Regions from separate parts of the Bacillus sp. AK128 genome, predicted to be linked through region 1. Evidence: riboswitches for the same ligand, from Rfam matches in the RefSeq annotation. Region 1 holds a riboswitch; each other region holds the start of a gene.
What was found. Region 1 has a riboswitch for cyclic di-GMP ahead of M1D60_RS02160 (S-layer homology domain-containing protein). Riboswitches for the same ligand answer to the same signal wherever they lie in the genome.

Region 2: linked by a shared signal. The riboswitch ahead of M1D60_RS01770 (DUF5667 domain-containing protein) and the one ahead of M1D60_RS02160 (S-layer homology domain-containing protein) in region 1 are both predicted to bind cyclic di-GMP.
Region 3: linked by a shared signal. The riboswitch ahead of M1D60_RS21300 (anti-repressor SinI family protein) and the one ahead of M1D60_RS02160 (S-layer homology domain-containing protein) in region 1 are both predicted to bind cyclic di-GMP.

What each region holds. Positions count from the first base shown of each region.
Region 1 is NZ_CP096379.1:473,304-483,413, forward strand. It holds gene M1D60_RS02150 (S-layer homology domain-containing protein) at 1-4,405, shown strand, start outside; gene M1D60_RS02155 (ankyrin repeat domain-containing protein) at 5,438-7,042, opposite strand; cyclic di-GMP riboswitch class I at 7,308-7,394, shown strand; gene M1D60_RS02160 (S-layer homology domain-containing protein) at 7,530-9,932, shown strand.
Region 2 is NZ_CP096379.1:367,085-377,194, forward strand. It holds gene M1D60_RS01735 (Glu/Leu/Phe/Val family dehydrogenase) at 1-57, opposite strand, end outside; gene M1D60_RS01740 (hypothetical protein) at 280-558, shown strand; gene M1D60_RS01745 (hypothetical protein) at 847-1,083, shown strand; gene M1D60_RS01750 (aminotransferase) at 1,271-2,446, opposite strand; gene M1D60_RS01755 (Lrp/AsnC family transcriptional regulator) at 2,443-2,943, opposite strand; gene purT (phosphoribosylglycinamide formyltransferase 2) at 3,192-4,355, shown strand; gene M1D60_RS01765 (MFS transporter) at 4,703-5,932, shown strand; gene M1D60_RS01770 (DUF5667 domain-containing protein) at 6,035-7,345, opposite strand; cyclic di-GMP riboswitch class I at 7,395-7,476, opposite strand; gene bcp (thioredoxin-dependent thiol peroxidase) at 7,581-8,054, opposite strand; gene M1D60_RS01780 (hypothetical protein) at 8,164-8,391, shown strand; gene M1D60_RS01785 (SLC45 family MFS transporter) at 8,563-9,750, opposite strand; gene M1D60_RS01790 (MFS transporter) at 10,028-10,110, opposite strand, start outside.
Region 3 is NZ_CP096379.1:4,234,328-4,244,437, reverse strand. It holds gene M1D60_RS21325 (alanine/glycine:cation symporter family protein) at 1-820, shown strand, start outside; gene M1D60_RS21320 (alanine racemase) at 887-1,993, shown strand; gene M1D60_RS21315 (anti-repressor SinI family protein) at 2,108-2,266, opposite strand; gene M1D60_RS21310 (helix-turn-helix domain-containing protein) at 2,632-2,946, shown strand; gene M1D60_RS21305 (helix-turn-helix domain-containing protein) at 3,381-3,710, opposite strand; gene M1D60_RS21300 (anti-repressor SinI family protein) at 3,787-3,924, opposite strand; cyclic di-GMP riboswitch class I at 3,955-4,047, opposite strand; gene M1D60_RS21295 (ATP-binding protein) at 4,601-5,842, opposite strand; gene M1D60_RS21290 (ZIP family metal transporter) at 6,045-6,773, shown strand; gene M1D60_RS21285 (hypothetical protein) at 6,824-7,312, opposite strand; gene M1D60_RS21280 (methyltransferase) at 7,556-8,107, opposite strand; gene clpP (ATP-dependent Clp endopeptidase proteolytic subunit ClpP) at 8,237-8,818, opposite strand; gene M1D60_RS21270 (sigma-70 family RNA polymerase sigma factor) at 8,839-9,546, opposite strand; gene M1D60_RS21265 (SDR family NAD(P)-dependent oxidoreductase) at 9,834-10,110, shown strand, end outside.

The sequences.
Region 1 (10,110 bases):
TCCCTATGAGTCAGTGACTCGTGCTCAAGCAGCGAAAATCGTAGCTTTATCACTTGGACTTGATACAACGAATGTAAAGAATCCGGGTTTTAAAGATGCCAACCTTACAGATTGGTACTATGGGCCAGTTGCTGCCCTTGTGAATGCGGGGATTATGAGTGGATATGGAGATCAATTTAAACCAAATGAGCCATTAACTCGTGCACAAATGGCAAAGATTATTTCCTTAGGTTATAAATTAGAACAAGGAGAACTTAGCAATAATCCATTTAAAGATGTAAAGAGTACGGATTGGTTTGCACAGTATCTTCCTGGTCTAATTTCTAGTGAAATTACAACTGGAAAAACTCCAGATACATTTGCTCCAAACTTAGAAGTAACTCGTGGCCAAATTGCTGCATTTGTTTATAGAAGTGAGGTTGCAGTTAATCCAGTATCAGTAGAATCTAAGATTGTTAACATCACAAATACCACTCTTGAACTTTCTAGTGGAACATATTCCTTAAATGAGGATCTAAAGAAATGGTTAAACCCATCCAATCTTACAGTGCTTAAAGGGGCAAACGTTAAAATCTCTTTAAAAGATTCTAATATTGTTGGTATTGAATCTCTTGAGATTACAGCGAGTGGAACTTCGAGTGAAGACTCTTCTAACCCATTAAAAAATCATGTTGTATTTGATGGAAAAGGAGCTACTCTTAGTGGCGATTTAACAGTAAATGGTGACTTTGTAACAGTTAAGAACCTTACAATAAAGGGAGATTTAGAGATTGGTAGTGGAGTTAAGAACAGCTTCTATTCCGATAACATTTCTGTAGAAGGTAACACTTCTGTCTCTGATAGTGCTGTTGCAACTGTTAATGAAAGCTCAGGTTATTTCTACAAATCCCTTGCATATAAAGTATCGGCTGAAAATTTAAAGGCAGCCAAGATTCAAGCCTCATCTCCTGTCATTATTTTTGCTAATGCAAATATGAATTCAATTGAAGTATCTAAGAACGGTGTAGTAATTGAATCAAAGGGATCAACAAAAGTAACCGAATTCAATATTTCTTCTAATATCGTATTAAAAGCGGATGAGGGAGTAGTAATTCCTAAGGTAACAGTAAAAGAAGGTGCATCCCAAGTTACTATTGACGCATCAGTAACAGACCTTGCAGTTGCTACAAAAGAAGCACTAACTGTAAATGGTAAAGGGGACATCAAAAACCTAAAAATAGAATCAGGAAAAGAAGTTAAACTAGAAACTGAAGGAAAGATTGAAAAGCTAGAAACAACTTCAAAAGATTCAAAGATTTCTATAGGTGAAAATACTAAAGTCGTAGATTTAGTTGTCCCTGAAGGATCAAGTGCTGAAGATATCATCGAAGATTACGAACAAGTTAAAGAAAATATTGAAAAAGTGGGCGGAGAAGTTGTGACAACGCCGGCCCCTGCGCCTGCTCCAGCACCGTCACCGGTACCTGCTCCGGTGCCAAGTGTTCCGACACCACCAGTTGACACAACACCACCTACAGTAACAATAGCAACTAATACATCTGTAAATATCAGTGAAACAGTTGATATACAAAGTTCAGAAGCAGGTGTTGCTTACCTAATACCAAGTAGTGAAAATCCAACTTCAAATGATGAACTTGATCGATTACTTAACGATGGGGTTGCTAGATACGCAGTTGTGAGTGAAGCTAATACAGATATTCATATACCTACAACAGGTTTGACAGCAGGCGACTATAAAGTGATTGTGATCGACAGTGCTCACAATCTTTCACAGCCGCAATCTATAACTTTAAATGATGTATCTGCTCCTCTTATAATTAGAGTCCATGCTATTGATAATGACTTTAACAACGTATTCAGTAAATATGACCAAATTAATATTACATTTGATGAAGAACTAGCAACTGAATCAAAAGCCGCTGTTCTATCTGAACTCGAGCAAATGACTAACTTATTTGGGAATGGTGTTAGCGTACAATGGATTGAGCAGGATCCCAAAACAATAGCTGTAACCATCATGACAGACGTAGACTCTTCTATTGATCTAGGTGATTCACTGATACTATCTAGAGAAAATGTTTATGATGTATCAAATAACAAATATGACACTAATGTCACATTTACTGTGCCTTCTAAGTTTAAATTAACAGGAGGTGTAATTATTCCTGGAGGGTTATCAACTACTACTTTATTAAAAGTTAGATTTGCTGGAGAGTTACATGAAGATACAAAACTTTTAACAGAGGTTTCGGAGCTAATTGACAATAGTAGAGTTTCTAAGCTGAGTGGAGGTATAACTACTTCTTTAGAAGTAAGTAACGTAGAATGGAATGTTGAAAAGACTGAGTTGTTATTAACAATTCCTGAAACATCATTCGTAAATGGAGATATTGTTGATGTTCCATTTGTCAACGATGCTGTAAAAGATAAAAACTATAATAATGCAACTTTGGGTGGTATAGAAGGACACATTAGTTTAAGTGAAATTCCTGCACCAACTGATACGGAAGCACCACAATTAGGTCAGGTAACAGTAGATGGACCGGAAGGTGTAGAAGCACCCAACTTCGAAACCGGAACCACAGCAACATTGAATCTGACAAAAAGTCAGCTAACAGCAGTGACAGGTGGATCAGTAGTTGTAGATGACGTGAACCTAGATACATCGGAAGTCCGTGCAACTATAAAAAAGGGAACTCAAACACTGGTAACGAAGGATTTAACATATGTGGCCGATGGAAGTAAGTATGTGTTAAACCTAGCAGATGTAACAAGCTTCTTACAAAACGCTGAGGTTGGGACGTATACAATTGAAGCAACATTCAAGGATACGAAGAACAATAGTCAGTCGTATACATTGACCGTTGTTGTATCAGCAGATGATACGGAAGCACCACAATTAGGTCAGGTAACAGTAGATGGACCGGAAGGTGTAGAAGCACCCAACTTCGAAACCGGAACCACAGCAACATTAAATCTGACAAAAAGTCAGTTAGCAGCAGTGACAGGTGGATCAGTAGTTGTTGCTGATGCAAACCTAGATACATCGGAAGTCCGTGCAACTATTAAAAAGGATGCTCAAACACTGGTAACGAAGGATTTAACATATGTGGCCGATGGAAGTAAGTATGTGTTAAACCTAGCAGATGTAACAAGCTTCTTACAAAACGCTGAGGTTGGGACGTATACAATTGAAGCAACATTCAAGGATACGAAGAACAATAGTCAGTCGTATACATTGACCGTTGTTGTATCAGCAGATGATACGGAAGCACCACAATTAGGTCAGGTAACAGTAGATGGACCGGAAGGTGTAGAAGCACCCAACTTCGAAACCGGAACCACAGCAACATTAAATCTGACAAAAAGTCAGCTAACAGCAGTGACAGGTGGATCAGTAGTTGTAGATGACGTGAACCTAGATACATCGGAAGTCCGTGCAACTATAAAAAAGGGAACTCAAACACTGGTAACGAAGGATTTAACATATGTGGCCGATGGAAGTAAGTATGTGTTAAACCTAGCAGATGTAACAAGCTTCTTACAAAACGCTGAGGTTGGGACGTATACAATTGAAGCAACATTCAAGGATACGAAGAACAATAGTCAGTCGTATACATTGACCGTTGTTGTATCAGCAGATGATACGGAAGCACCACAATTAGGTCAGGTAACAGTAGATGGACCGGAAGGTGTAGAAGCACCCAACTTCGAAACCGGAACCACAGCAACATTAAATCTGACAAAAAGTCAGCTAACAGCAGTGACAGGTGGATCAGTAGTTGTAGATGACGTGAACCTAGATACATCGGAAGTCCGTGCAACTATAAAAAAGGGAACTCAAACACTGGTAACGAAGGATTTAACATATGTGGCCGATGGAAGTAAGTATGTGTTAAACCTAGCAGATGTAACAAGCTTCTTACAAAACGCTGAGGTTGGGACGTATACAATTGAAGCAACATTCAAGGATACGAAGAACAATAGTCAGTCGTATACATTGACCGTTGTTGTATCAGCAGATGATACGGAAGCACCACAATTAGGTCAGGTAACAGTAGATGGACCGGAAGGTGTAGAAGCACCCAACTTCGAAACCGGAACCACAGCAACATTAAATCTGACAAAAAGTCAGTTAGCAGCAGTGACAGGTGGATCAGTAGTTGTAGATGACGTGAACCTAGATACATCGGAAGTCCGTGCAACTATAAAAAAGGGAACTCAAACACTGGTAACGAAGGATTTAACATATGTGGCCGATGGAAGTAAGTATGTGTTAAACCTAGCAGATGTAACGAGTTTCTTACAAACTGCTGAGATTGGGACGTATACAATTGAAGCGACATTTAAGGATACGAAGAACAATAGTCAGCTGTATACATTGACAGTTGATATTACTTCCTAGAAAAATGCATAAGGTGAGGTCGACATCCCTCTAGAAGAAAGTTTTAGAAAAAAGCGTTGTGGAGGAGTCTCTACATCGCTTTTTTTCTAGGAAACATCTGTGCCAGGCACCTCCTAAAGTTATTATTGAAGGACTAGAGTATCAATTAATGGCAACATGGGTTGTGACAGATGGTCAAGGAGCCTGGACAGTGAATCCGGAGCAGCTTGTAATAGCAGAGGGAATTCATGCAGGTTCTAACGGGTAATTACAAATAACTGGCTGATTAAAAAGTGAAAAATCACTAAATTGCTCTGTGGAGAATAAATACTCTACAGGGCTTTTTAATCTAAAGCGAATATATCAACAATTCAACTATATATTATTTCATAGAATAGCTATTTTTTTGGGAGCATCGGAGCATCGGTGCCAGGCACCCTCCAGAAAACTGGTAATAGGTTTGAGAGAACCAAAAAAGGATCAGAAGAGGGGAATACCTCCTGATCTATTTTTGCTCTAGTTGGATGGCTCGTACAATTTATGAAAAAACCATTACAGGTCGCTTTCTTAAACTTTAGCATTCATCTTGAATAGCACTTTTTGGAACATTGGTGCAGGCACCATCCAGGAGAGAATCGGGTACCAGGCATCACCCAGAAAATTGGTAAAGGTACAATAGAACCAAGAGGAAAGTCTTTCAGAATATATTCTAAGGTTCAGATGTAATTTGCGTCGTCTAGTGTCATGATTATTCCACTGTTTCGCCTGGCACGATTCAGCTAGCTGGTAAAAGATTCGCAAAAATGAGAAGAAATACAAAGTGAAATATTTCATATAGATTCTCTTTCCTTTCCTCTACTTTTTTTATTAAATCATTTTATCCATAAGTTTTGAGGAAATTCCGGTGCTAGGCACCCAACAGAAAACTGGTAATAGATTTAAGAGAACAACTAAAGAAACAGGAGGAGGGTATCCTCTCCTGTTCCATTTTTACTTAGCTTGGTGTATGCACAATCTATAAAGAAAACCTATACAGGTCATTTTTCTTAAACTTTAATATTCATCCTGTATTGCACTTTCACATGTTCTACATTCACGGGGATAGGAATCCCATTCAACTTTCTGGGTTAATAAATTTACTACTTTAGCATTTTCAAACTGTGAAGCTACTTCTAATGCTTCAACTTTTGTGTCAAAATCACCTATAAATTGATCATTTTGATAAACGCGTGATGGTTTATTATCCCATATAGTAGAGTTTGGATACCAGACTTCCACATTTTCAAATTCTTTCGCAAAATCAATAGCTTCCTCTTCTGTATAGAATCTACCGATTATTTCTTTGTTTTGATAAACCGCAAACTCAGGAATATCATATATTTCATTTTCCTCATTATTTAAGGATGTGTCAGTATTTTGTTGATCTATCGGACTGGACTGATTTGTTTCCGATTTATATAGATTCCTCTCCTGGAGTAGATATTGCTCAATCAACTTAATGATTTCGTCATTATTTTCATCTTCTGCAACCATCAAAGGGGTCCAACCAGCATTGTTTGGTGTATTTTGAGCTCCATAGCTCAATAACAGCTCCACTATTTCACTATTGTTTTGTGAAACGGCAATCCATAGGGGGGTTATACCATTATGATAGGTTAATTCTATATCAGCCCCATGATCCAAAAGTAGTTTCATCATTTCAGCTTCATTAGTAAAAGCCAATTGGTAAAGAATACTATTACCAACCCAGGATTTTATGTTAGGATCAAATCCAGCTTGCAGGAACAACCTCACTGCACCAATTTCCCCAAATGAAATCGATTGTCTGAATGCGTCATCTGAGTTAATTTCTAGTAGATTCAGTGCTTCTAATGCATCCTCTTTCGTTTGGATGGCATCTTCAGCACCTAATTTTAGCAAATAATCAGTTACCTCTTGTTTACCTTCATAATAAGAGAGTAGTAGAGGTGATATTCCTCTATTATTTATAATGTTTAACTCTAGACCACCGATATTTAGTAGGTCAATCATCCGAATAAGATCTTGGGCAGTAGTATCCATCATTCCAAATATAAGCATAATGGGTGTATTACCGTCTTTATCCTTACTATTTGGTTCAAATCCCAGCTCTATTAAATGTTCTACCATATCAAATTTTCCATACCTTACTGCTGCATGTAACATAGTGTAATTATAGAATTTACTTCGTTGTTCTTTATCCAGAGTTGCACCTGATTTAATTAAAAAGTCAAATGTATCAACATGACCATTTTCAGCTGCTACAAATAACGGAGCAGTATTATCAGACGTTATCTTATTAAGTGAAACAGAAGCACCTTCCTCAATTAGTGTGTTTACAATATTAGTGTGCCCTTGATGTGCAGCTAAGAATAACGGTGTTTGTCCTTGATCATCAAAATAGTTAACATTTGCACCACTATTAATTAGCTCTGTTACTTCTTCAACATCACCATCCCACGAAGCCTGCATAAGTGATGTCCATCCATGTTCATCCTTTTGATTAATGCTATTATTATTGAATTTAGATAACAAGCCCTCAATTGTATTTTCATCAACCATATTAAATACTGTTTTCCAAATATAAATACAAATAATACTTATAGTGATTAAGATCCCTATCAATAATTTTTGGTTCATGATGTTATAACCTCCGCTGTAAAAAATACTGCTATATTTCTAGTCTTACTGAAGATATTTGTTAAAAGATCCACTATATTCGACATTATATACTATTAATCTACGTTTAGTAATAAAATGTCTAAAAGGGTATGACTATGGTTTTAATTGGAATAGATGGCTTACTGGACATACCACAATAAAATACTTTCTTCGACACTAAACGACAAAACTTCCGCATCATCTATAGTAGAATTGTAATATGAAATATCTCCTATAAACTAATAACATATAAAGGCAAACTTATTGAAAAATAAGGACGCAAAGCCACGAGTCTAAAGTCATAATAGACAATGATAGTCGGGTTGCCATAATTAAGAAATGATCACTTCTACTATTTTGGCTGCCTAAGGGTGGCTTTTTCAATTGGGATTGGGAAATTAAGGATATCTCGAAGCCTTGAAAGATTTTAATAAATAGGAATTAACAACTAGAGTGGAGGATTCATATGAGAATTAAATCAATTAGCTACAAGCAATTATTTTATCTATCATTAGCAGCAATCTTGGTAATTCATACACTTTTTTCAATTAGTCCAATAGCAGCAAAGGCAAACGGAATCAAAACGTTTCCAGACGTTAAATCAACAGATGTATTCTATGATGCCGTTACAAGCTTAGCATCTAGAGAGATTATTAAAGGGTACGGAGATGGAACCTACAGACCTAATAATTCTGTAAACCGTGCACAAGCAGCAAAAATTATTGCATTGGCATTAGGATTAGACACGAAAAATGTAAAGGATCCAGGATTTAAGGATGTTGATCCTACTAGTGAATACTATGGTCCGATTGCTGCGATTGCAAATAAGGGAATTATGAATGGATATGGTGATACTTTTAAACCTAACAATACGTTAACACGTGCTCAAATGTCTAAAATCATCTCATTAGGGTTTGGATTGGGAGAAACTAGTTTAGCTCACAACCCATTTATTGACGTGAATAAGGGTGACTGGTTTGCTATCTATTTGCCAGCACTTATTGAAAACAAGATCACAACAGGTAAGACGGCGAATACCTTTGATCCTAATGGGAAAGTGACTCGTGGTCAGCTTGCAGCATTTGTGTATAGAAGTGAAAATGCAGTGAGTACTAATGTAATAGAATCTGAGATTGTTAACATTACAAGCACATCTGTGGAATTAGAAAGTGGCACCTATACCTTAGCGGATGAATGGAAACAATGGTTAAGCCCAACGAACTTAGGTGCACTAAAAGGGGCAAAGGTAAAATTTCATGATGAGAACTCTGTTATTAAACATGTAGAGTCCATTGAAATGATTGCGAGTGGAAGTATTGATGCAACAAACCCAATATTTGATGGTAAAGGAGCTAGTTTTAGCGGGGATCTTATTATAAGCGGTGACTATATCACAGTTAAGAACCTTACTATATTGGGAGATTTAGTGATTGGGGTGGATGTTAAGAATAGTTTCTATGCAGATACAGTTATAGTAGAGGGAAACACATTACTATCTGATAGAGTGGCAACTATATCTACCATACACAGTGGTACAACAATCTCTAGTTCATTCGCTTATAATGTTTTATCTGAATCAATTTCACACACTACTATAACGTTTGTAAATACAAAATTAAAGGCATTAGAAGTAAAGAAAGAAGGAGCGGTTATTGAAACACTAGGAACCACTTCGGTTCAAGTTTTTAATGTGTATGCTAATACTGGAATAAAAGCTGATTCGAGTATAGTTATTCCAAAGGTTGTGATTCAAGAAGGAGCAAACGAAGTTACCATTGATGCTTCAGTAAATGAACTATCCGTTTCAACTAAAGAATCGTTTCTACTAAAAGGTAAGGGTAATATTCAGAAGGCAACAATCCTTTCTGATACTCAAATTAATATAGAAACAGCGGGAACGATTGACAAATTTGAAACACGTTCCATTAACTCTAAAATAACATTGGGTGATTTGGCTAAAATAGTGGATTTAATACTCCCAGAAGGAGCTAGAGCAGAAGAGGTTGTAGAAGATTACGAATTGGTTAAAGGTAATATTGAAAAAGTGGGTGGAGAAGCTAGCGCACCAACAATAGAAGTGGAGCCTGGCTCAGGTATATATATATTCAAAGGTGCAGATATCAAGGACGGATTCGTTCATATTCAACAATTCCCTTATACAGAAGAAGATGGCGTTTTTGGGTCCTCTATAAATCCAACCATTGACTATTCAATTAAAAATGGTGAGATTAGAATGGATTTTACTAACTTTGGTGAAGTAACTTTTGAGAAGTATTATTTTACAATTGAAAATTCTGGTGTCCTCTATATTGGAGAATTCACTGCAGATGAAATTCTTAACGGAACAGTAAAAGAAATGGACGTAAGAGGAATGCACACGGTCTTAGAAATATCACATCCTTATACTAATAATGAAATGGAACAAGAATTTATTTCATTACTCCCGGTTGATCGTAGTGGAAACAGTCTCTTTAGCATTCTGACTTATCCAAATACAAAAGTACCGAAGGGTTCTTATCATGTACAATATACAGCAAAGGGTAAGAATGCATCGTATAACTTCCTAGAGAGAAACAAGGATCTTAGTATAAACGGGTTAGTAGACTTTACCTCAAATGAAATTGCAAAGATTCAATTTAACATGTCAACAAGTGGTTATGCATTAGAATTTGTTGCTGCTATACATTCTAACCTGTATGCATTAGGTGCCATGAATGAGTTTGCACCAACTATTAATACTCTTTATTTAACAAAAGGTGAGTATGAGACGATTCGACGAACCTATATTAATCAGAGCGGAGAAAGAAAGGAGTACCTTGGCGAACAAACAACCATCTCTCAAGATTCGACTATTAGTGATAGTGAATGAACTTTAAACTGCTAATTTATACCAGATACTAACCTTTATAGGGCGGTATCTGGTATTTTACCTTTTTTACTAATATTTCTTTCCTTACTAGCTAGTTATTACCATTTTTTAGTCATTTACGAGTAATGCTAAAGTGTTGTTAAATAAAGTTATCTAGTAATTATGTAATAGGTTAATA
Region 2 (10,110 bases), 110 kb from region 1:
ATCTTCCATTAATGCATCCAACGATTGCTGAACAATCGCTTCAGTATGACCACTCATTCTTTTCCTCCTTTTAAATTGCGGCTATTACACAGTATTATCAAGAAATCGATATTATACTACTACCCTGTTTAAAGTGGAAGTAATCACGTATGGAAAGAGGAAAGCTCGGAATTAAATCGAGGTAAAGACGTCTAATCTTTTAGTTTTTTGTCCAAACTAGTATTACAGAATCTATTAAATACGTTTTACAAGTTTTAAAGGGAGAATGAGGTGAATTAAATGGAATTTATTTACGCATATGACGGCATGGCCAAACCAACCGTAGGGGATATTTTAATTACAGATGATGATGGGGTTAGAAAGTATTATTTAATTATAAAGCTTGATCCAGAAACATTTAGTCTCGTAGATTTGGGTAAGAGTGAAAGTGCCTTTCTATTAAAAGAGCTGCCACTCTATCAAATTGGAATGCAGCTTTCACCTAACTCTTACCATGAAATTATTATAGATATTATAAAGAATAGAGATGTATCGATTGATTTGAATGTGCATGATTAGGATGTACGACTGTTATCATCTGCTCTGCTTTTTAATATATTCTTATATTAAAATTTTATCCGTTGCGGGCACTTGCTTTCCGTGGGGAGGGATGTGAGCCTCCTCAACCGAAAAGTGGAAGTGCCCCGTTTAGCACCGACAAGCAAATGTTCCTTCTAGGGTTATTTGATCTAATAAAAGCTCTCTCCCTTCTTTCCGAGGAGTTGGGCAATTGGTGGGAATCATAAACAAGGATAGTTTAAAAGGATGTGCTATAATAATGATCAATAAGAAAGGAGGAAATGGCCAGTGAAACCAATTAAGATTGTAAGTGAAGAACTTAAGAATGCACTAAATGATCGTGAGCCCTACATCCAGGTTGGCGAACGGAAATTTTTATTGATGGAAGTCCAGCAAATCAGAGAACCTAATGTATACGAAGTAACGGATTCCGATGAAAAGGCACTTCTAGAACGTGCTTTGCAGAAAGGAAACCGAATATTATCTGATGAAGAAATTGATAAGTTAATGGAAGAAAAGCAATGATTATAAGATGGAGAGAATCTGCCGTCCATTCCCTTAATAAGACATCCTCGTCAAAAACCTCTTGGAAGCTAACGCTGAAAACCCTCTTTTCCAAAACATCATTTAAAATACTTTCACTTGTTTAAGGGACAACTATGCCAATTGCATAATTATCCCTTTCTTTATTTATAAATGCTCAGAGGTGTTGCTATTTATCCAACTTCCTCATAAACCTGCCCATCCTCTTAATCGCTTCTTGCAAGCTTTCTAATGAAGAGGCGTAGGAACATCGAATGAATCCTTCTCCACTACTACCAAACACACTTCCTGGAACGACTGCAACCTTTTCTTCCATTAGTAGCTGTTCGGCAAATTCCTCAGAGGATAGTCCTGAGTTTTTGACGGAAGGGAAGGCGTAAAAGGCGCCACCTGGCATATGACAAGGTAAACCAATCTCGTTTAAAGAGTGAACAATATAATTTCTTCGTTGGCGGTAGCTCTTTTTCATTTCTTGAACGTCTTGCTTTCCGCCTTTTAATGCTTCGATTGCTGCATGCTGTGCCATGGTTGGGGCACACATCATCGTGTATTGATGGATTTTAAGCATGGCTTGTAAAATTTCTGCTGGAGCTGCTACAAACCCTAGTCGCCAGCCTGTCATCGCAAATCCCTTTGAAAATCCAGAAACTAAGATGGTCCGATCGTACATTCCATCAATGCTAGCAAAGCTAGTATATGCTTCATCGTAGGAAAGTTCGGCGTAGATTTCATCCGAGATGACAAGTAAATTATGCTTTTCCACAACTGAACTGATTCGTATGAGATCCTCTTTACTTAATAAACTACCTGTCGGGTTATTTGGTGAGCAAATTAAAATTGCTTTTGTTCGATCCGAAATGACTTCTTCAATTTGTTCCGGCTGAAGTTTAAAGCCATCCTCGGATTTCGTTTGAATCGGAACCGGGACTCCTCCTGCCAAAGTTACAAGTGGTCCATAAGAAACGAAGGTAGGCTCTACAATGATAATTTCATCACCTGGATTAATGATTGCGCGTAATGCTAGGTCAAGAGCTTGGCTTGCACCAACTGTCACCATGATTTCCGATTCAGGTGAGTACCTAACAGAGAAGGACCTATCTAAGTAAGTGGAAATCTCCCGTCGTAGTTCGATTAAGCCAGCATTTGCTGTATAGGAAGTGTGGCCCTGCTCTAATGAAAGAATACAAGCCTCTCGTACCGACCAGGATGTGACAAAATCGGGCTCCCCAACGCCAAGCGAAATAACCCCTTCCATTGTAGAGGCTAGCTCGAAAAAACGTCGAATTCCAGATGGCTTCATATCTGTAACAGTTTTAGAAAGGAATTGAGTTTTATTCAACGTCATGGTGATACCACGATTCGTTTGTCTTTGTCACCATCTTCAAAAATAACCCCGTCATGCTTATACTTTTTCATTACGAAATGGGTGGTAGTCGATAGGACAGAGTCTAACGTTGAAAGCTTCTCTGATACAAAGCTACCGACCTCTGACAAGGACTGCCCCTCGACTACAACGGACAAATCATAAGCTCCAGACATTAAATAGACAGATTTCACCTCAGGAAAACGATATATTCTTTCTGCGATCCCGTCAAAACCAACATCACGCTTAGGTGAGACCTTTACATCAATCATCGCAGAAACGACTTCATGACGATCTACTTTTCTCCAATTAACCTTAGAGTTGTAGGCTACAATGACCTTAGAATCCTCAAGCTTCTTTATAATATCTGTAACATCATGATCTTCAAGTTCAACGATCTTCGCAATCGTCTCAACCGATATACGACTGTCCTTTTCAAGAATTTCTAATATCTCAATTTCCTTTTCAGTGAAGTGCATGCAAAGTCCTCCAATTGTAGTGAGAATGTTCCTACTATTATAACATTCGAGAGCTTGTATTAGGTTAAGGAGTTCATTTTAAAAAGAGCATTCTTATATTGTTCGTAAAATGTATGGAATATAAATTTTAATACAAGTTGCTCCGAAATCCAAACTTTAAAATACGAATATTTATTATTTTTTTATGTAAATAGTTCGGTTATAATGTAATTGATGATAAGGGGATGTAAAGAGAGGGGAATCATTCGATGTATTTACCGAAAAAAGTGTTATTACTAGGATCTGGGGAATTAGGAAAAGAAGTAATCATTGAAGCACAACGTTTAGGTGTTGAAACAGTAGCTGTGGATCGTTATGAACATGCACCAGCGATGCAGGTTGCACACCGGAGCTATGTGATTGATATGTTGGATCCTGCTGCATTACGAGAAGTAGTTGAGAAGGAACAGCCTGACTTAATTGTTCCGGAGATTGAGGCAATTGCAACATCAGAGTTAATCAAGCTTGAAGAAGAAGGCTTCCATGTCATTCCGACAGCAAGAGCAGCAAAATTAACGATGGACCGTGAAGGAATTAGAAGATTAGCAGCGGAAGAGTTAGAGCTTCCAACTGCAAACTATAAATTTGCTGATACGTACGAAGAGTTTGTGCAAGGTGCAAACGAAATCGGATTTCCATGTGTCGTCAAGCCACTAATGAGTTCATCTGGAAAAGGCCAAAGTGTTTGTCGCACGGCAGATGATTTAAACAAGTGCTGGCAGATAGCTATGGAGGGTGGAAGAGTTCAAAACGGTAGGGTCATCATCGAGGAATTCATCACCTTTGAATCAGAAATCACACTTCTAACTGTTCGCGCAGTGAACGGAACCATGTTCTGCTCTCCAATCGGTCATATTCAAAAGGAAGGCGATTATATCGAATCATGGCAGCCACATGCTATGACTGAACAACAAATTATTGAAGCTCAAAGAATTGCCAAAGCAATTACCGATGAGCTTGGTGGCTTTGGATTATTTGGTGTGGAGCTGTTCCTTTCTGGAGAAAAAGTGTATTTTAGTGAGGTTTCCCCGCGTCCACATGACACTGGATTAGTAACGCTTGTGACGCAAAACTTATCAGAGTTCGCTCTCCATGTTCGAGCTATTTTAGGCTTTCCTATTCCAGAAATTACATTAGTTACACCAGGAGCAAGCCGTCCATTAAAAGCAACAGAAGAGCTAGCTGATTACTCAATCGAAGGTGTTGGACAAGCACTAGCCGTACCAAATACGCAAGTTCGTATATTTGGTAAACCAGTGACAAAGGTTGGTCGTAGAATCGCGGTAACTTTATCCACATCAGAAACAGTTGAGGAAGCTCGTTTGAATGCTAAGAAAGCACTGGATTGCTTGAGTATAAACGGGGACAACTAGGTACTTTTTATAAAATGTCTATGTTAAAACACATTGTTTATTCTTAGCACAGTTGATTGAAGTGAAAGGATGCGAGACTCCTGCGGGAGTAGCGGGACAGGTGAGACCCCACAGGCGAAGCCGAGGAGGCTCACCGCCCGCCCCGCGGAAAGCGAGTGTCCTGTAACGAAAATCAACACTAATGTTTTAAAGACCTCATTAAAAGGTAGACATCTATATTAGAAGTCTACCTTTTCTCTTTTTCAAAGTAGGAAAAGAAGAATTACCTATTTCCATCATGAAAATATTTCGGTATCATAATATTTAGAGTAGCGAAGTAATTTCATAAAAGAAAGAAGTGGCGTATCATGACAGAAAAAGAAATGGCAAAGAGAAACTTAATGATCATGTGGTTTGCCAATTTCTTTATTGCAGGAAGTATGACGATGGTCTTACCGTTTCTATCGTTGTACATAGAATCCTTTGGCAATTTTTCACCAGAGTATGTTCAACACTGGTCCGGATGGACATTTGGAATCACCTTTGTCACAGCTTTTATCTTTTCGCCCATTTGGGGAAGATTAGGGGATCAGTACGGAAGAAAAAAGATATTGATTTTCACCTCGACATTATTAGGAATCTCCATTTTCTTAATGGGGTTAGTAAATAGTGTAGGAGAGCTTTTCTTCCTTCGTCTTTTCATGGGCATTTGTACAGGTTTTATATCCTTATCACAGGCTTATATTTCTACACAAACTCCTAAGGAAATTGCAGGGCGTGTGATGGGGACGTTACAAACAGGAAGTATCACGGGAGCTCTGTTAGGTCCGATGATTGGTGGAGTTCTAGCAGATTCAATCGGATTTGCGGCTACATTTCAATCCGTTGCCGTGTTTATCTTCATATCTGCGATTCTAGTAACGATTACCAAGGAATACAAAACGGGCACGAAAGAGGAAACGAGCAAGCATTATACAAGTAAGGAAGTCCTTGCTCACATGGCAAAGAATCCTGTGTTAATGACAGTACTGTTTATTTCGATTCTGATCCAAATTGCTCACTTTAGCATTCAACCGATTCTTTCACTCTATGTTAGTGAGCTACATGGTCCTGAAAATATAGCATTCTTCTCAGGGATCGTTTTCTCAGCGGCAGGGCTTGGGAATTTAATGATGAGTAGAAGATGGGGAACACTAGCCGATAATATAGGCTATATAAAGGTATTAATTATTCTACTTGTGATTGCGGCGGTCGTATATCTTCCAGGTGCTTTTGTCACAAATATTTGGCAGCTCACCATCATCCGGTTCTTTCTTGGTATAGCGATTGGCGGAGTCATCCCGGTAAGAATTGCCTATATACGTCAAGAAGCACCCATCTCCATGCAGGGTGAGGTACTGGGATACAACACAAGCCTGAGATTCTTAGGTAATATCATCGGTCCGTTTATGGGTGGAATGATTTCGGCTTATTTTGGATTCTCAGCTGTATTCTTTATCACGAGCTCGTTACTGTTCATTAGTGCGGTTGTGTTGTTTGTAGCGATGAACCGGCATATGAAGGTGGAGCAGAATCATACGGTTAGGCAGAGCGGGTAAATAAAAAGTGGGAAAAGGAGTGAACCGTTAGTTTTGGATCACTCCTTTCTAAAATGAAAAAAGGACTTGTGGGTAACAAGTCCTTTCAAAAGAAGAATAGGTTTACTCGTCTTCTTCACTTTCCTCTTCACTCTCTTCTTCCTCAGCTTCTTGATTTGGCTTATTCCCTTTTCCTTCATTCTTTTTCTCTTCAGCAGCTTTCTTTTGTTCTTTAGCAGCCTTTTTCTCTTCCTCGGCAGCTTTCTTCTGTTCTTCAGCGGCCTTTTTCTTATCCTCGGCAGCTTTCTTCTGTTCTTCAGCGGCCTTTTTCTTATCCTCGGTAGCTTTCTTTTGTTCTTCAGCAGCCTTTTTCTCTTCCTCAGCAGCTTTCTTTTGTTCTTCAGCGGCCTTTTTCTTATCCTCGGTAGCTTTCTTTTGTTCTTCAGCAGCCTTCTTCTTTTCCTCAGCAATTTTCTTCTTTTCTGTGGCAACGGCATTCTTTTCTTTAGCAGCTTCTTCCTTTTTAACGGTAGTTGTTTCTGAGGAAACAGATGAAGTAGTGACTACTTGCTTGTCTTCATCATCAGTTTCTTCCTCTTCAACAGCAACTTCCGTTTCTTCTTCAGCTTCCTCTTCAATTTCCACTTCATCTTCTGGTGTGGAATCATCGGTTTCGGTTGTTTCTTCGGAAGCTTCCTCTTCATCAGAAGTTGTCTCATCAACTACTTTGTTGCGACCTTTCCCTTTTTTCACAACAGTCGATAAATCAACCTGCAGCTCCTTAGCAATTTCGCCAAACCCTTTGCCTTCTTGAAGCATAGTTAAAATTTCCTCTTCAGTTTTCCCAGACTTTTCAGCAAGTCCAATGACTTTAGAAATCTGTCCGTAGCCAAGACCTTGTTCACGAAGGGTCGTCACTTTTTCAGGATCTAATCCTTTTATAACATTTGCTACAAGTTTAACTTCTAGTGTCTTTTCGACGACTTCGTCCAGTTGTCCATCCTCTAATGAATCATGAATTGTTTCATCAATAACTGTTGTATTCTCAAGTTCTTCGGTTAATTGCTGCTTAGTGTCTTCATCAACAGTTTCATCGAGAATAACTTCTGAAACGAGTTCTTCAGCTTCTTCTAGTGTTTTTAGATACTCATCGACCAGTTTATTGACATACTCTAGTTTTTCTTCTTCTATCATTTTAGTAGACTCAGCTAGACGTTCTTGTGCATATTGCAAAAGTAATGCAGACTGGGTGTCTTCATCAAATGTGAAAAATAATTCAATGTTTTCACCAAGCTTGTCCATGAAATAAAAGAACTCATCAGGTGTTAATCCAGACTCAACACTTCTTGAATCCGTATTCGCATAAGCAGATGTCCCGACCAATAACGCACCTGCAAACACCCCGGCTGTAACGATCGACTTTATTCTCTTCATTCTTTATCCTCTCCTTAACTCTAGTTAAAGTTTGATAAAGTTCTCCGTTGTTGGCAGCTGGCAGACATAGAATCTCCTTAGTCCCTATAGCTTTGCGTCACTACTTTTCAATAGTTTTGCCTTTATCAATCTTTATATCTAGCTTACATGATGATGGTGCTAAAGTTAATAGGAATCATGTACTAGTAGTAAGAGAGAAAAAAATCCACTTCCTCCAAAAAGAAGTGGAATAATATTAACTCAAATTCTCACGTACAAAAGCTAAAGCTTCTTCAACATGGCCTTTTACTTTGACCTTTCTCCATGCCTTTTCAATGATTCCCTCTTTGCTAATCACAAAGGTGGAGCGTTCAATTCCCATGTATTCCTTGCCAAAATTTTTCTTCAAGGTCCACACACCGAAGCTTTCTGCAACTTGATGATCCGCGTCTACCAATAATAGAAAAGGTAAATCGTATTTCTCTACAAACTTTTGGTGCTTCTCAAGCGGGTCGGGACTCACGCCAATAATGACGGCATCTAGGTCTGCAAAGCTCTCATGATGCTCTTTAAAATCACACGCCTCTGTGGTGCATCCAGGTGTCATATCTTTCGGATAAAAATATAAAATCACATGCTTTTTACCTTTAAAGTCCGATAGTGATACCATTTCACCGTTATTTGCCTGCAGGCTAAAATTAGGTGAAGTCATTTTTTCCTCTACTTTCATACGATCCCTCTTTTCGATTTAGTATAGAAGGTTTTACAATCTTGAAGATATCTTAGATACCTAAATTATAAAGAATGAGTTATAATTTAGCAAAAAGGGGGTGAATGTAATGACAAAGATGATAGAAGAAAGGCTTGATAGAATTGAAGGAATGCTAAAACTCTTAATTCAGATGGTAGAAGAGATGCTTGAAAGGCAAGATTCTAGGGGAAACAGAATGGATTTCATTGAAAACAATAGTGAAGAACGCCATCAGGCGATAATTAATCAGATAAACACACTCGGGATGGATCAAGACTTTATTTCTGAGAGACAGCAAAAGGGGAAAGAGAGCTAGAATAGCTTAAGAAGCGGTTAGGAAATTAATCTAATCATTATATCCTCAATCAAAATCCTCTGCTTTTCTCTCTAATTAGGTAGCTAAACCTGACTACACCTATCTAATTCTTCGTAACCTACAAAAATCGGGAGGCTCCAATACAGGTTCCTCCCGTTCATTTTAAAAACCTTAACTTACCCCAGCAGACGGAGTATTCGTCCCTACATCCTTACTAACCTTAAGCATACACAAAAAGGCGAGAATCAGACTTCCTGATGCTGCGTAAAACAGAATGCTAAATCCAAAAATATCAATCAGTAATCCTAGAATCGGAGGGGAGGTAATGGCCGCTAAGGAAGAAACTAGATAATATAAGCCGGTCCGTGTGCCAAAGCTTTGCTCACTCCCGGTTTCTACAATATAAGGGTAAGCATTAATATTAACAAACGCCCAAAACATTCCGCCTGCCAATAAAATTGCCCGTAAGGAAAAGAGTGATTCGACTCTTATTAATAGAAGGAAAACAATGATCAACCCAAGGATTCCAATTAAAATGGTTTTCTTTTTCCCATACTTTGCCCCTAACCAACCACTAGGAATCGCGCATAAAACAAAGCTAAGTGAGAAAAAGGCTAAAGAAAAGGCAGAAGAGCTCCTTGATAAACCGAGCTGATTAACGCCGTACAAAGTAAACAACGCTTCCATCCCTTGAATTGAAATAAACCAAAAGAAAATTGCAGCCAATAAATAGAGAGTAGGGGCATTCAATTCAGACTTATAATTGACCTTAGGTGGAAGGGTCATTGCGTAATTAATGGCATCTCGGTCCTCTTTAATATGTTTAAATATTACCCATAACGCCACTAAAAACATCAACGAAACAGCTAAGAAGGGTAAGGACTCGTCTATATAAAACAAATAAGCCCCCACACTAAACGCCAAAATCCCTCCACAGCCACCCATAAAATTAATGATTCCGTTAGCTTTTGTACGTTTTGCTTCAGGAGTAATGTCAGGCATCAATGCAATGGTAGGAGAACGGAAAATAGCCATAGATAAGTTCATGCAAACCATAAAAATAATTAATGTAACGAGACTAGTGTGAAAAGGAATGAGACTAAAGAATAAAGCAGCCATAGGAATCCCAACCAAAAGATAGGGCATCCGACGACCATAACGAGTCTTTGTCTGATCACTTTTGGTTCCAACATAGGGCTGAAGGAATAAGGCAATATAATTATCAAGCGTCATTAAAAACCCAATAACTGCAGTACTAGCCAGATAATCATTCAGAAAAAAGGGAACAAACCCATTGTACAAAGACCAGCCCAAGCTGATACTGAAAAAGCCAAATCCCAACAGCCAAGTTTTTTTCATCGCAGTTCTCCCTAAGGTGGTTGTTTTCACCTGTTTTTATTTACTACAGTAGAGTAGAGGTGGGTAATTTACCTTGATAGTAAATTAGTTATTTATCCTACTTAATACTTATTAGGGGGACGTTTGGAGTAGTATATAAAAACCATAAACTGGTTAGTTTTTTTGGAATGGATCAAAACCTTTATTATAAATTAATTGAAGGAGCTAATAGAGTCGAAAAAGGCATCCATCAACTTAGTTGGTGAGGATGCCTTCTCTTCTTAGGTATTTTTGTTAGTTATTCCTGACTCCACTCCCGTAGCTTTTGATCAGTAGGCAATAAGAGCGTAAGTAAACCAAGTAAAGGCAGAACGGAAACAC
Region 3 (10,110 bases), 950 kb from region 1:
TGGAATGAATATAGATCAGCTTCCAGCTGTACTTGGATTAATCTTTAGAAGTGCATTTGCATTCGATTCTGCATTTGGTGGAATTATCGGGATGGCCATTGCGTGGGGCGTTAAGCGTGGAATTTATTCAAACGAAGCGGGTCAAGGTACAGGTCCACACGCAGCAGCTGCAGCAGAGGTTTCTCATCCTGCAAAACAAGGCTTAGTTCAAGCAGCTTCTGTGTATATTGATACATTACTAGTTTGTTCAGCTACAGCCTTCATGATTCTTTTCACAGGAATGTATAATACGGAAGCACCAGATGGTACATTTATTGTTAATAACCTTCAAGGGGTAGAAGCAGGAGCAGAATACACACAGGCTGCAATTGAATCCGTTTTACCTGGATTTGGAGCAGCATTTGTAGCAGTTGCCCTTTTCTTCTTTGCTTTTACAACAATAATGGCATACTATTATATCGCTGAAACTAATATAGCCTATTTAACAAAAGGTAGGTTTGCTAAGCAAGCCATGTTTATCCTGAAGCTTGTTTTACTGGCTGCTACCTATTACGGAGCAGTTGAAGAAGCAAAGCTAGCATGGGCATTTGGTGATATTGGTCTAGGATTGATGGTATGGTTAAACATGATCGCCATACTAATTTTAGCGAAGCCAGCACTAGCAGTGTTTAAGGATTATGAAATGCAATTGAAACAGGGAGTTGATCCTGTCTTTAATCCAGAAAAACTAGGTATTAAAAATGCAGACTATTGGGTTAATGATTATCAATATGAGCCCGATTCTAAACCTTCAAAAAAGGATAAATCATTAGATATATAGAATAATGTAAAGAATGACGAGCCTATTTTTATAGGCTTGTCTTATTTTTTAATGTGGAGGCCAAAGATGACCTTAATACAAGATTTAGACACGCCTACTCTCCTACTAGACTATCATCAATTAAATAGAAACATAAATGAGGTAGCAAGGTTTGCAAACGAAATGGGAGTTTCGGTACGTCCCCATATCAAAACACATAAATCTATTAAAATTGCACAAATGCAGATAGACGCAGGGGCAGTCGGAATTACTGTTGCAAAAGTTGGTGAGGCTGAGGTGATGGCCGAAGGCGGAATAAAAGATATTTTAATTGCTTATCCGATTTCTAGTAAGTTGAAAATTAAACGACTGATACATTTGCTTGAACAAGGAATTCACTTAAAGATTGCGGTTGACCAAGAAATTCAGCTTGATTGTTTAACTAAAGAACTGATGAACACCCCTTTTCAGCTCGAGGTGTGGATTAAGGTGAACTCAGGTTTAAATCGTTGTGGAGTAGAACCTGGTGAAGCTGCGTTAACCTTAGCGAAAGCAATCCTTAACCGGCCGAAATTAAAGCTCGGAGGCATCTTCACCCATGCTGGTCATTCCTATGCAGCCGAATCATTGGATGAAATTGAAACAATAGCTGTTGAAGAGGCTAACGCAGTTTTGGAAAGTGCAAATGCTTGTGAAAAAGCGGGTATACCGATAGTAGTAAGAAGTGTTGGTTCAACACCTACCTATAAAAAAGCTGGCAGTATAAAAGGTATAACTGAGGTTAGATCGGGAAATGCGGTCTTTTATGATGCCATCCAAGTAGGATTAGGTGTAACAACTATTGAGCAGTGTGCTCTAACTGTTTTAGCTTCAGTAGTAGGTGTTTATACGAATCGGATCGTTTTTGATACTGGCAGTAAATCACTTTGCCTAGATAAAGGTGCTCATGGGAATGAAACCGTTAAAGGCTTTGGAATTGTAAAGAACCATCAAGAGTTAACAATTGAACGTTTATCTGAAGAGCATGGAGTAGGAGTATTTGAAGAAGTACCCATTTTAAAAGTGAATGATCAGGTTCAAATCATACCGAACCATGCATGTACAGTAGCAAATATGTTCGAGGAATATGTGGTTCATAAAGATGGGATTGTGATTGACTCTTGGAGGGTAGATGCAAGGGGAAGGCTTAAATAGTTGTTTATAAAGAATACGGAGTATTGACTTAAGGACCTGTCGTGAATACGAATAGGTCCTTAAGTCATGTTATTTATGTAGTAGCTACAACTAGTAAGAATTATAAAAGAAAATTTACAATGCTTGAAAGAAGGGGCCATTAGCTAATAAATATTCACGAATCTCCTGCTGAGTTAACCCTAGCTGTATTGCTTCTAAAATAAGTTCAACCCATTCTAAATCTAACTCATCCTCTAAAGAATTCTTGGTTTGCAGCTTCTCGATTTTATTCATATTGACCCTCCGATTCAATTGCTCAATCAATTAGTTAAAATAAGTCCATATGCCTAATTTTATTTCGGCATTAATAATAATTGGTGAGCCATTTGTCATTTCAATATTCATATTATATGGAACTTATTTGGAAAAATGTGTTAAATAATGTCGATAAGGTTAATTTATTTTCCTAATTGTATAGGTCTATTATTTTCAACTAATTGAGATTGTCTTCCCTTACAGTTGCGCTTGCTTTACTTTTTAGAATAAGCTTAGTATACTATAAATACACGTTCTCAATAAAGAACCAATGGATCATTTGAAAACATTTATTCTTTACATAAGTAAGGGGGATTTATCTAAGCGGAAAAGGAGATCATACTATGGATGGTAAAAGAATTAAGGAACTTCGTTTAAAAAGGGGAATGTCATTAACAGAACTATCAAATGTATCAGGAGTTTCAAAATCATATTTAAGCTTCATAGAAAGAGGAAAACAAAATAATCCAAGTATTGAAGTAATGGAAAAGCTAGCCCATGCACTAAAAATCGAGGTGCACTTTTTAATATCTGGGAAAAATGATGATGATCGAGATGTAACATTAATAGATAAAGAAATCATAGATTTAGCACTAGAGATGAGCCAATCTAAAATTGATAAAGAAAAGCTTCGACAATTAATCAAGATTCTAAAATAAATTACATATATTAGGAACTACTTTCTCTAGTTGTTCTTTATAAAGAATTAATGTCTAGCAAATTCTAAATGCAAGATCACAGTCATATAAATAAACTAGATTTGTTTTGTGGATTACTAACAATTTTCTGGAGGATATGAAAATGTATAAAAAAACATGTGATCGTTGTATAAGGCCTTCTTATAGTAGTAGTGAGACAGGTAAGTGGATATGTCCATCTTGCTATAAAGATATTTCTCATCTAAGACACAGACAGGCTGAAGTTCATAAAATAGAGAAGGTAATTCCTATTTATCAAGAAAACAAAGAAGGTCTCAAGAAAAGAAAGATAAGGTTTTTAACTTATATTTAAATTCGCATTTATAAGAAGTACCAGTGACTTGTAAAAAATGAAAATAAGCGTTTAAGATGACTGTTTAGCCATCTAAACGCTTTTATTTTTGTTGCTTCCATTTATTAAATTCTAAAAACTCTCGAAACTGCTCCTTGGATACTCCTGAATTCATAGCATCCCGAACTAAATTCTCCCAATCTGAATCTAGTGATCGATCAGTTGAAAATTCGGATTCCTGGTCATTCAATAAAGTATTAACGGAGACACCTAGTACTACTGAAATCTTCTCTAAAAATTGTATTGAAGGATTAGATTGAAGATTTCTTTCTATCGAACTTAGATATGATTTCGCAATTCCTGCACGCTCAGCTAACTCTGATAAAGACAGATGTTTACGAAGACGGTATTGTTTTATGCGTTGCCCAATCACTTTTGTCACCTTCCTTCGCTATGATTATAACATATAACGAAGAAAATGTTCCATTTGAAGAACGTTGAAGACAGAATTATTTTTCAAAAGTAAGAGGTTCTCTTAAAAAGGCTTGGATTTCCTGCACACTAAGTCCCATATCCAACGCGGCTAAAATAAGGTCTACCCACTCTTGGTCAAGCTTTTCTAACCCTTTTGTAAGATCTGTAATCATCATATACCCTCCTAAAATACTAGTCGTATTTCAGGCAGACCAGCCGTCATCATTAGAAAAAAATCCAATTTTAGACCCGTGACTTTGCGTCCCTATTTTTCAATAGGTTTGCCTTTTTCTGATAAAATTTATATGTGTAAAACTCTATGTATATAACTTTATGTATAGAAAAATATATTACGAATGTCCTATGTCTGAATTATATGAAAACATTTAAAAACTAGGTGTTGAAGGATGTCGAGAGAAACGAATTAAAATACCCTATAATCTTACAAATATTTCAATTTAATATGAATGATTGTTAGTAGAAATGTTAAAAAAGTCCTATAAACTCCTGAATACAGTAGTTTTGTAGGGTATTAAAGGATGTGGGTATATGGACTGAAGTAATATCATGTAAGTTTTTTAAATTAAATGTCGAGATGTTTTTTATAAAGCTTGGGTAATAAGATATAGATGTCATGAAAATCATGTAAATTAGGCGAATATATCTTATTTTTGATAGGAAGGTAGTATGAAGTAAAAAAATACCATTTTACTTTAACGATTATAATTGTATTCATAGGATCTTTTGTGGATTTAATTGCGTCCTGAGGTTCTTAGTTCCCGTTGATTGAACATATTAAATGGAATATAAAAAAGGACCATAACTGGCCCTTACATACAAGAATAGTATTTATATAGAAGGAAAGGACAACCTGAAGAGTGTCCCTTTTCCTACTTCACTTTTTACTGAAATAGTTCCTCTCATTGACTCTACTATACGATAAACTACCATCATCCCAAGACCTGTGCCTTTAACCTTTGTTGAGAAATAGGGCTCCCCAATCCTGGCTATCTGAGCAGGATTCATTCCGTAACCCTGATCTTCAATTTGGATAATCATTGAATCCTTTTGTTTACTAACATTAATAAATAAATATCCACCTTTTGGCATGGATTCAATTCCATTTTTCACTAAGTTAATAAGGCATTGTTGAAACTTAGACTTTTCACCCTCAATCCATCCTTGTGTCATACTAACGTTAATTTGTACATTCGTGTTTTTAGCTAGAGGATTCACTAGTGATACGACATTTAAAATCTCATCCTGCACATTAAGTTTTTCACTTTTTTCAGGAGCCGGCTTAGCAAATGTTAGGTAGTCTCTAATAATTCGCTCTGCCTGATCAAGCTCTTTAATCGCGATCTCTGAATAAGATTTTCTTTGTTCATCAGTCACGGAGCCTTGCTGTAACAATTGTAGGAATCCCCGAGACGATGTGAGGGGATTTCTAATTTCATGTGAGATAGAAGCTGCCAAATGACTTACTACATTCATTTTTTCGGCTCGCTGCAATTGATTTAATATTAAAAAATGATTATGGGAGAATTCTAATGTATAAACAATTAGGCCTGTCCCAAAAGAAATAGCAAATAAGAATAGTAAACTTGTAGTCCAAGAGAATGAAAATATCCCCTGATTCCACAATAATACTCCCATTAGAAGGGAGCCTAAGCAAACAGATGTGAGAAGCTTAATTCTTAATCTCATTTTTAAGTAAATAGGTGAGAAAAAATAAAAGAAAACTATAAGTAAAACACTAAGAAATAATATGAAAAGGGAAATTGTTTGGTTAGCGATAAGCACGAGCAGACTAGTGCATGCTAACAATGCGATATAACCAATCCACCCACCATAAAGACCAGCAATCATAATGGGAATTAATCCGAGATTTATTGTAATGCCATTTGTTTTTTGCATAGGGAAAAAATAGCAAAGAAATAGGCCTAAAATACAGATGCTTACCAGTAGTGTCTTACGGTAATTAGAGTAACTTTTAAATCTAGAAGTAATATTGACTTTAATAATATAAATGAAAAGGAGACTGATAAAAAGGAACAGATTAACAATGATATCCTTAGCTATAATTGACAATGACGTCCCCCCTTGAAATGCATATAAGAAAATTTTATCAAAGTTGGATAATATTACAATAGAAAATTCGTAGGAACGAAAAGGCGGTCGAGGGGTCTTTTACATTAATTTTCACATAGAAAGACCGGTTAGGTTGAAATGTAGGCTTATTAAAAGATATTAGTTGGGTATATTAACCATAAAAAAGCGGGAGTTATATTAAATGTTACAAGCGTTATTTTGGGGTGGCATTGCTGGTTCATCTTTATTACTAGGAGCAGTCCTAGGTATCTATAAGAATATACCTGATAAGATTTCTGCCTTTATTATGGCGTTTGGTACTGGCGTTCTTATTGGGGCAGCTACCTTTGAGCTACTAACCGATGCTGTAAGAGATGGCGGAATTCTATATCCTTCCATCGGTTTTTTATTAGGTGCTTCGGCATTTATTATAGCTGAACTATTAATTATGAGAAAAGGTGGCCATGAAAGGAAACGATCAAAAACTAGCCCTGTTGGTCACTCTGGACTAGCTATTTTTATAGGAACAATCATTGATGCAATCCCTGAGTCTGTCATAATTGGGGTTAGTCTTCTTGAAAATCATTCTGTCAGTTGGTTAATTGTAATTGCGATTTTCATAAGTAATTTCCCTGAGGGTCTTTCCAGTAGTATAGGAATGAAAAAGGATGGGTATTCAAAGGGGAGAATATTATTATTGTGGTTAATTGTAATGGCTCTATCCTCAATTAGCTCTTTTTTAGGATATGTGTTAATCGATGTATCCTCTCAGGTCCTAATTACCACCATTGGTGCTTTCGCTGCTGGAGGAATCTTTGCAATGGTATCTTCAACAATGCTCCCTGAAGCATTTGAGGAAGGTGGGCCTATGGTAGGTTTTATTTCTGCTTTGGGGTTATTAGGGGCATTAATTTTAACATATTATGGTTGATCTCCAGCCAACAGAAATTGTTGGCTGAGAATCTACCCATATATGCTGTGTTAGTCACCAATATTTTGGGACCAACCTGGATAAGAAAAGTTAGAGTTTGGCCCAGGCAGTGGCCCTTCAAAGTTCGGGTAACCTGGATAAGGGTTGTTATGGTTTGGTCCAGGCAGTGGCCCTTCAAAGTTTGGGTAACCTGGATAAGGGTTGTTATGGTTTGGTCCAGGCAGTGGCCCTTCAAAGTTTGGGTAACCTGGATAAGGGTTGTTATGGTTTGGTCCAGGTAGAGGCCCTTCAAAGTTCGGGTAACCTGGATAAGGGTTGTTATGGTTTGGTCCAGGTAGAGGCCCTTCAAAGTTCGGGTAACCTGGATAAGGCATGTTATGGTTTGGCCCAGGTAGAGGCCCTTCAAAATTCGGGTAACCAGGAAAAGACGGTGTTGAATATGGATTTAAGGAACCTGGATAACCAGAGTTCATCATTCCATTTACATAATTTGTTCCAGCTGGATTACTTTGATATGGATTCCAGTTTACATTTCTCATTACAAACCTCCTAATGGCTTTTACATGATAGCCTATGTGGAATGATTATGATGGTGATGATTTTTTTAAATTGTTAAATAGGGTTAGTTAATAAGGTGTTAACTGAAGAAGAGGTAAGGAAGAGGTAAAAGCTAATGCTTGTCTTATGCAAATCCCGAGAAAGGGAAAAGCTATAAACAATAGGGTTTTAAAGATAGTGGGGTATGGACGAGGTACCGATAAATGGTCCACACCCTTAATAGATTAGTGGTTTTTTTTGATGTTTTTTTGGGAAATTACATATTTGTAGATAGGAGATCTAAACAAGTCCTTGGCCTTCCATTTTTGAGCAGGCTCCCAACCTGGGATCGCAAAGGTATGGGTATATATTTTAGACTCAGGGGCAAGTTCCTCTGCAAATTTACCTTTAAGTTTCTTCATTCCCCGTGAAAATAAGTAACAAACAACTAGGTCAAAAGAAGAAAGATCCTCTTTATAGAAATTTGCTCTCTCAATAGATAAATTTGGTGCTCGTGTAATCAACTGTCTAAGCTTCATAAATAAAAAAGGAATAAGGGAGTTTTCATAGGCTACAACTTTTGCATCTGGGTGTTGCCGCGCAATAGGGAACACAAGAGTTCCCCAGCCTGCACCTAAATCAACAATCTTTTTAGGGGCCTCCTGTTCTAATAGTTTTAACAGAGACTTTTTAACCATGTAAGGGGTAGGTGTAGGTGAAATCCTATTCATCATGGAAGTTAAAATAATCGAAAGTGTCGCCAGTATCGTTAATAAAAGTGTGGCATATAAAATCATCAAAATTACTCCTTTATCGTGTCTATATGGTAAGTAGTTTGTTGACTTCTACAAAAAAGTCATGTGGCTTATACCACATGACCTTTTTTATTTTAACGTATACTTGTTAAGAAGTCGAATATCCGTTTACTAACTAGTCTTGATGACTTCATCAATAATGCCGTACTCTTTTGCCTCTTCAGCATTCAAAAAGTAATCACGATCTGTGTCCATCGCTACTTTTTCTACAGCCTGACCTGTTCTCTCTGAAATAATTTCATTAATATGCTCTCGGAGCTTGAGTATTCTTTTGGCAGAGATTTCAATTTCCGTGGCTTGCCCTCTGGCTCCACCAAGTGGCTGATGAATCATGATTTCACTATTAGGTAAAGCAAATCGCTTCCCCTTTGTTCCTGCAAGTAAGAGCATGGCTCCAAAAGATGCAGCCATCCCCGTGCAAATAGTTCGTATGTCTGGCTTGATGTATTGCATCGTATCAAAAATAGCAAAGCCTGCAGTAGTTGAGCCCCCAGGACTGTTAATATAAAGTGAGATATCTTTATCAGGATCATCTGCAGCAAGAAAAAGAAGTTGAGCAACGACGCTATTGGCTACCGTATCATTAATCTCATCACCGACCATAATAATTCGATCCTTTAATAGTCTAGAGTAGATATCGTACGACCGTTCTCCACGACTGGATTGTTCGATGACATAAGGAATTGTTACCATAAAACCTACCTCCTTGGCTTTTAAGCCGCCATGTAGACAGTGTTAGAAGGAGTGATGTTATGACGTGTGTGTGAATGCGAGCTTTTTGATTTAGAAATAAGTGATGGAAGGAATGGAAGAGCTTGAATTAACTCAGAAGGGTCTTGTTCCATTAGGCTTTTGTATAATAAGGTAGAAAAGAAATCACGCTCTCCCTCATCCCAATATTGACCACGCTGATTTTCATTAATTTGTTGATGATATTTTTCCAGTCTCTGTTTTGCACGAATAAGTCCTGCTTTTACCGCTTCTTCTGTTGTGTGGAGAACCTGTGCAATTTCATTTATTTGATATTGAAAGCCTTCTTTTAGCGTAAAGATGACAGCCTGCTTTGGAGTAAGTCTACTGGTAAGTAGATCAATCACTTCCATTCGAGCGTGAATATTTTCAGAGTCATCGATAGCTTTTTCATTAATTGGTCTTTCATCAATGGTTTCCCGTTGTTGTTTTCGAAGTATATCCATCCACTTATTATGAGCCATCTTGTTTAAAAGGGCGGGATTCACAACGGGAGCATGACGATAATGAGACCAAAGTTTTAACAAGGCTTCCTGTGAAAGGTCATCACGATCCCAACAGTTTTGAGTAAGAATCTGACAATACCGTTGAATCTTCGGATACAGCTCTTCTATATCCTTCTCTATATCATTCGCTTCCTTTACTTCAATTTTCCTTACCTTACTCTGCACCACAAACACTCCTTTACACGTCTCTACCCTTATAACGAATAGCAATCCGAAAAGGATACGGGTGAAACGATTTTTTTTATTTAGTTTATACCAATACGCTTGTCCCTTGCTACTTAAACCAATAATAAGCACATTCAAAAGGATCAAATTGCCATTTTCTCAGTCTAAAGTTGTAGAGAATGCTCCTCCATTTTTAGGATATAGAAATCCATCGTGTATACGATGGATTAGGTACTTATCTTTTTTATAATGAAGGCAGATTAAAAGAGATGAGGAGAGATGTACCTATGAATACTAAAAAGGTGGTTATGATTACAGGTGGAACAAGAGGGTTAGGAAAGGCTTTAGCCTTTGCGTTTGCAAAGGAGGACTACCAAATTGCCATATGTGCTCGAAATGAAGAAGAAATACAGAAAATCAAAGTTGAACTTGAACAAACGGGTGCGGAAGTAGTTGCTGTCAATGCAGATGTAGCTAATGAAAAAGATGTAGACCGGTTTGTTTCAGTCGTGGAGAATATGTTCGGTAAAGTTGATATTCTTATCAATAATGCTTCTATCTTTG